One region of the Bradyrhizobium sp. HKCCYLS3070 genome, then DNA from elsewhere that is predicted to be linked to it. Evidence: predicted binding sites of a transcription regulator. Region 1 holds the regulator's gene; the other holds the start of a gene.
The links. Region 1 encodes LexA, which represses DNA repair genes until DNA is damaged. Its sites were predicted from a motif close to TGTTCNNNNTGTGTTCNG; they were not measured.
Positions count from the first base shown of each region.

Region 1 (3,409 bases):
TTGATGCTGGTGCAGCGGGGCAGGAGCTTCGCCGTCACGCCGGCGCGCGCCGGCGGCACTGACCGCCCATGGTGGCCGGCGCCCGCCGAGGCCGGCGAGTTCGACACGACGCTGACGCCGCGCGCGCCGGCCGTGCGGCCTCAGGACGCGACGCCGCCGGAGACGGAGCAGGGCGAAGAAGACTGAGTGCCGGGCAGCTCGAACGTGCCGAGATGATACTCGGTGTCGCCAGGTCCATGTTGCCAAGTCCATCGAACAGCGAGGGGCTTTCGGCCAGCGTGAACGCAGCGCGCGGATAGCGTTGCCAGATGGCGATGTCGTCAGCCGTGGCTGTCAGCCATCCGAACACAAGCATATTGCAGCCGGGCTCGGTGATCCCGGCGGCCTTGTTCCAATCGATCTTGTTGACCACGGCGGCAGGCTCCCCCGGCACATCATGCCGGCCGAGGGATGTCGTTCCTATCCGATGCGATGCCGGGGCGTGAGGTTCGCCCGAGAGGACTTTGCGCTTGCAGAACCCAAATCTCCCACGGTCGAAAGCTCGCTCACGACCGAGAGAAATGCCGATGCGGAGACCCCTCAGGTGATGCTGATGCGGCGAATCGGTGTGGCCTGCGAAGGCGGCACGTCCTCGGCGATGTCCGGGCGTCGCTCCGCCGGCTGCTTGCTGACCGGCAATTGCAGCACGGTGACGCGCTGGCCCTCGCAGAGCTGGGTCACCAGCACGTGGCGGCCATCGGCGAATTCGATCGCGTCGTGATGGCGATCGGGAATGTGAGTCTCGATGCTGTTGAACTTTGCGACGCGCTCGCGGATCGTCCGGGTCCAGAGCCAGCGGCTGTCGTAGCGGACGTCCTCGGCGAAGGCCAACTCGGTGCCGGGCAGCATGCAGACTGCGACGGTCGGCTCGCTCTCCAGCGCGAAGCCGCGGGTGGCGGTGCCACGGAAGGTCATCGAGATCAACGTCTCGCCGACCTTGGCGGGACGGGACGCAACCGCATGGAGGCTGTAGTCACACATCGGATCGCTCCTCGTTGAGAGATAGCCGACCCACGCTCCCCCCGGACAGGCGCAGGCCTCTATCAGAGTGGACATCGATGGTGATGTTAGCGCGCGCTTCGCGGCAATTCTGCGCTGATCTGCATCGCGTGTGCCCGCGGCCGATCACAAGCGTTTGAGCATGCCGCGCTGCACATCATGAGGTGCATTCGCGCGTGACGTATTTTGCTGGGCAGCCTCCAGCTCGGCGGCGAAAGCGCGTGCGCCCGCCGCCGATCGACCGATCCCATTCGCGATCAGTACTTGCGGTACAGCCCGACCAGCTTGCCTTGGATCTTCACCCGGTTCGGCGGCAGGATGCGTACCTCGTAGGCGGTGTTGGCTGGCTCCAGCGCGATCGATGCGCCGCGGCGGCGGAAGCGCTTCAACGTCGCTTCCTCATCGTCGATCAGCGCCACCACGATGTCGCCGGTGTCGGCGGTCTCGTTGCGCTGGATCAGCGCCATGTCGCCGTCGAGGATGCCGGCATCGACCATGGAGTCGCCGCGTACCTCGAGCGCGTAGTGATCGCCGTTACCGAGCATGTCGGCAGGCACGCTGATGGTGTGGCTGCGGGTCTGCAGCGCCTCGATCGGGGTACCGGCGGCGATGCGGCCCATCACCGGCACTGCGACGGGGCGCTCGCCATCGTCCAGCGCGGGAGTGCTGGTGCGCACCTTGCCGAGATTGCCCTCGATCACCGATGGGGTGAAGCCGCGGCGGTTGTTGGCGGCCTGTGACAGCTCGGGCAGCTTGATCACCTCGATCGCGCGGGCGCGGTTGGGCAGCCGGCGGATGAAGCCGCGCTCCTCGAGCGCCGTGATCAGGCGATGAATGCCGGACTTCGAGCGCAGATCGAGCGCATCCTTCATCTCGTCGAAGGACGGCGGCACGCCGGCTTCCTTGAGCCGCTCGTTGATGAACCGCAGAAGTTCGTACTGTTTGCGCGTCAGCATCTCGACCTGGTCCCCGGTTTGTTGTCGTCCGAGTCCAGGAGCTGCGCCTCGCGCACAAACCGGCTGAGAGCGCCCTGGAGTCGGACCGTCATCGCGTCGCCCGCAACATACTAAAAACAAATCATGAACGGACACTATATGTTCGATGTGTGTTCCGCAATCCTAAAAATATGATGAACAGACCGGGCTTTACCGGGGAAGCGGCTCAGTTCGGCAGGCGCAGGATCTCGCACGGGCTGCCCGCAGGCGCCTTCGGCGCAAACGCCGGCCGGATCACCACCGCCTGCGAGAGCGCGAGATTGCCGAGCAGCGACGAATCCTGCTGGCTCACCGGGGTGGCGACCAGCGTGCCGTCGGCGCGCTCTTCGAGCCGCGCCCGCAGATAGTCCTCGCGCGAATCGTTCGGCCCGAGCTCGCGGCCGAGCAGGGCGGTCTCGCGCGGCATCACGGCCTCGTCGCGGCCGAGCAGCCGCCGAATCAGCGGCACCAGGAACAGGATGGCGCAGACATAGGACGACACCGGATTGCCGGGCAGTCCGATCACCCTGATGTCGCCGAGCCGTCCGTGCATCATCGGCTTGCCCGGCCGCATCGCGATCTTCCAGAACGCCATCTCGACGCCCTCGGCTTCGAGCGCCTGCTTGACCAGGTCGTGATCGCCGACCGAGGCGCCGCCGGTCGTGATCAAGATGTCGGCCTTGGCCTCGCGGGCCCGGCGGATGCCGGCGATCGTCGCCTCCATCGTATCCGCGGCGATGCCGAGATCGATCGGGGTCCCGCCCTCGTTGCGCACCAGCGCCCGCAAGGCGTAGCCGTTGGAATAGACGATCTGGCCCGGGCCGGGCGTCGAGCCCGGCATCACCAGCTCGTCGCCGGTGGCGAGCAGCGCCACCTTCGGCCGGCGCCGCACCGGCAGCGCCGGATGATTCATGCTGGCCGCCAGCGACAGGTCGCGGTCGCTGAGCCGGCGCCCGGACTTCAGCAGCACCATGCCCTGGTGAAAGTCGACGCCCGCCGGCCGGATATGCCGGCCCTTGATCGCGGCCTCGGTGATCACGACGTGGCCATCTTCGGCGATCGTGTCCTCCTGGATCACCACCGCGTCCGCGCCCTCCGGGACAACGCCACCGGTGAAGATCCGCGCCGCCTCGCCGGGTCCAACCACGCGATCGAACGGCCGCCCCGCCGCGACCTCGCCGATGACCTTCAGCCGCGCCTTGGCCTGGGCGGCGTCCACGGCGCGCACGGCATAGCCGTCCATCGCCGACATTGCCTCGGGCGGCTGCGTCCGCAGCGCCGCGAGGTCCCGCGCCAGGATGCGGTGAAACGCTTCGTCCAGCCCGACCTGCTCCTCGGCCAGCGGTTCGGCGCCGGCGAGCACGGCGGACAACGCATCAGACACCGGCATCAGGGCC
Region 1 covers NZ_JBNPTI010000001.1:1,687,724-1,691,132, reverse strand. The annotation lists gene ACQR03_RS07860 (ComEC/Rec2 family competence protein) at 1-186, shown strand, start outside; gene ACQR03_RS07855 (hypothetical protein) at 580-1,020, opposite strand; gene lexA (transcriptional repressor LexA) at 1,296-1,994, opposite strand; gene ACQR03_RS07845 (molybdopterin molybdotransferase MoeA) at 2,200-3,409, opposite strand, start outside.

Region 2 (3,409 bases), 120 kb from region 1:
GCCGAACACCCAGCCGCCAGCCTGCCAGCGATAGCCGATCTGGCCGCCCGCCAGCGCGCCGGTCGCATCATGGCAGCCTTCCGCGTTGGTTGCGGCCACGCCGGCAAAGCTGACCTTGTTGGTCCAGCAGGTGCGGGCCGCTGCGCCACCGGCATTCAGGCCGATATAGAAGCCACTCCAATCATAGATCGTCGTGATCATCGCAGGCGCTTTGGTGAAGGTGCGCGCGGGCAGATCGGCAGCGATGGCCGGCGCAATCCCCAGCGCCAGCGAAGTTGTCGCCCCCAGCAACAGCCTTCTCATCGCATTCCCCAAACCACGTCCGACGCCCGCACGCACGCTCTCACCAACGCCCACCCGCCGGACGTTGATAGCTCCTTCCGCCGTAAAAAGCCGTCACCCAAAGGACACAACGGCTCGGCAAGTGCCGGTTCTGGCACACAAAAAAGGCCGGCGCGAGGCCGGCCTTTCGACATATTCGCTTTTTGCGTGCAATCAGTAGCGCGACACGATCGGGCCGCCGAAGTGATAGGAGACGCCCGCCTTGACGGTGTGCACGGTGTCGCTCCACTCGGAGCGGTTGGTCGGAACCGCGCTGTACTGAATCGAGCTCTTGCCGAAGTCGAGATAGTTGTATTCGACCTTGGCCGACCAGTTCGGCGCGAACATGTACTCGGCGCCGGCACCGATCGTCCAACCCCAGCGCCAGTTGTTCTGAGCGAAGCTATTGGCCGCGCCACCATTGAGCGCCGCGTCGTAGCGGTGCTGGAGATCGCCGACGGCAGCGCCGCCGCTGACAAAGAACAGCGCCGGACCCGCAGCCCAGCCGAGGCGGCCCTTGATGTCGCCGAAGCCGCGCAGCCTGGTGAAGTAGGTATCGCCGAGACCGGCGTTGACGACGCCCGACCGGCCGTTGATGTCGGCCCAGTGATAGTCGCCCTCGAGACCGAACACGATGTTGTCGACCTGCCAGTTGTAGCCGACCACACCGCCGACGAAGCCGCCGCTGGTGTCATAGTTCTGGGTGCCGGCAAAGATCGCCGTATTCGGCGCCCCGAAGAAGGTCTCGTTGCTGCGGCCCCAGCCGCCGCCGCCCTGCAGGCCGAGGTAGAAGCCGGCCCAGGTCGGAAGCGGCGCCGGCGCCATCACCGGGGCCTTCGTGTACGGGCGGGCGGCGAGATCGGCGGCTCCCGCCGGCGTCAGCGCCCCCAAAACCATCAAGCTGACAGCTCCGAGAAAAATTCGTTTCATCCCAAGTCTCCCGCGTTGGGCGTCTCCAAAATGGTCCCCGGAGACGCTCGTCTGTGAAGTTGGTGCGACCACGCTTGCGGCCCCAATCCATCCTCAAATATACGCGATTCAACCCTGGATACCGTCTCCCAAAAGCCACAGCCGAGGAGGAAGTGAGGCTGTCTAACTTGATGAAAGTTAATCCCTTTTTCGTGAACAAGGGAACTTTTTCCGGGTTCCATTGCGAGAATTTGCGGTTCCGTCGAGTTCCGCGGAACTCGACGCACGGTTGTAGACATATGCGCGCGAACAAAACTGGAACAATGGCCTTCCGCCTGCTATATGTGGATAAGCAATGGACAGGGCGGGTGGACCGCGCGGCAACCGTATAGGGTCCGCCGCGAGAGGAAGGGTTAGCCACCGGACGCCGTGAGGCCGGTGTGGACGGCCGGTCCGATGATCGAGAACCGCGGGAGAGTGGTGATGGCGGGTAGTGTGAACAAGGTGATTCTGGTCGGCAATCTCGGCAAGGACCCCGAGATCCGGCGCACGCAGGATGGGCGGCCGATCGCCAATCTGAGCATTGCGACGTCGGAAACGTGGCGCGACAAGGCGACAGGCGAGCGCAAGGAAAAGACCGAGTGGCACCGCGTGGTGATCTTCAACGAGGGTCTTTGCAAGGTCGCCGAGCAGTATTTGAAGAAGGGCGCCAAGGTTTACATCGAGGGCGCGCTGCAGACCCGCAAATGGACCGATCAGAGCGGTGTCGAGAAGTACTCGACCGAGGTCGTGCTGCAGGGCTTCAACTCCACCCTGACGATGCTCGATGGCCGGGGCGGCGGTGGCGGCAGCTTCTCCGATGACATGGGTGGCGGTGATTTCGGCAGCAGCGGTCCGTCGATGGCGCCGCCGCGCCGCGCGGTTGCTTCGGCGGGCGGTGGCGGACGCAACAGCGACATGGACGACGACATTCCGTTCTGAAATTCAGGGCGCGCCTTGGTGTGAAGGAGAAGGCGCGATCTCGGTGAAGCTGTGGGGTGTACGCGCCGCCGGCGTCGCGTCGCCTCCAGGTGGTTTCGGGCGCTCACGATGGGAGTGCCCGGTGATGTGGGAGAGGGGTTCTACCGCCCTGTTGTCGCCATCAGGTGCGGGGGATAGCGTTCTCCCTCAACCTTGATCGCAACTGCGGCCTGCTCCATCTGGGCGAGATCGTCCGCAGTGAGCTCGACGTCGGCGGCCTTGAGATTCTCGTCGAGGCGATGGAGCTTGGTCGTGCCCGGAATGGGAACGATCCACGGCTTTTGCGCGAGCAGCCAGGCGAGCGCGATCTGGGCCGGCGTGGATGCCTTGCGTTCGGCGATCTGCTTGAGGAGATCGACCAGCGCCTGGTTGGCCTTCATCGCCGCGGGCGTGAAGCGCGGCAGGGTGCTGCGGAAGTCGTTGTCGGCAAGCGTGGTCGTCTCGTTCATCGCGCCGGTCAGAAAGCCTTTTCCCAGGGGACTATAGGGCACCAGGCCGATGCCGAGCTCCTCGCAGGCCTGAATGATGCCGTTGCTCTCGGGACCTCGGGTCCACAGCGAATACTCGTTCTGGAGCACGGCAACGGGCTGGACGGCATGCGCGCGCCGTACGGTCTGGGCGCTGGGCTCGGACAGGCCGAAGTGCCTGACCTTGCCTTGCCCGATGAGATCCTTGACCGCGCCGGCGACGTCCTCGATCGGCACGTCCGGATCGACGCGGTGCTGATAGAACAGATCGATGCGATCGGTCTTGAGCCGCTTCAGGGATGCCTCCGCGACCGCGCGAATGCGCTCGGGGCGGCTGTTCATCCCTGATGACCGGCCGGTCGCCGGGTCGATCGCAAAGCCGAACTTGGTGGCGATGACCACCTTGTCCCGAACGGGAGCCAGGGCGTCGCCGACCAGCTCCTCATTCGTGAACGGTCCATAGATTTCGGCGGTGTCGAAAAATGTCACGCCGCGATCGAAGGCGGCGCGGATAAGGTTGACCGCGTCGTCCTTCTCGAGCGCGTGACCGTAGCCGAAGTTCAGGCCCATGCAGCCGAAGCCGATGGCCGACACTTCGAGGCCGCTCTTGCCCAGGGTTCTCTTCTTCATCCGGTTCTCCTGTCCGTCCTGCGGTCAACGCCGGCATCACGCGTCGTCAACCTTGCCGTCCG
Region 2 covers NZ_JBNPTI010000001.1:1,566,319-1,569,727, reverse strand. The annotation lists gene ACQR03_RS07260 (outer membrane protein) at 1-303, opposite strand, end outside; gene ACQR03_RS07255 (outer membrane protein) at 496-1,251, opposite strand; gene ACQR03_RS07250 (single-stranded DNA-binding protein) at 1,714-2,211, shown strand; gene ACQR03_RS07245 (aldo/keto reductase) at 2,352-3,347, opposite strand.
Region 2: ACQR03_RS07250 (single-stranded DNA-binding protein) is a predicted target of LexA. The motif match lies at 1,536-1,553, and genes of this name have one in related genera.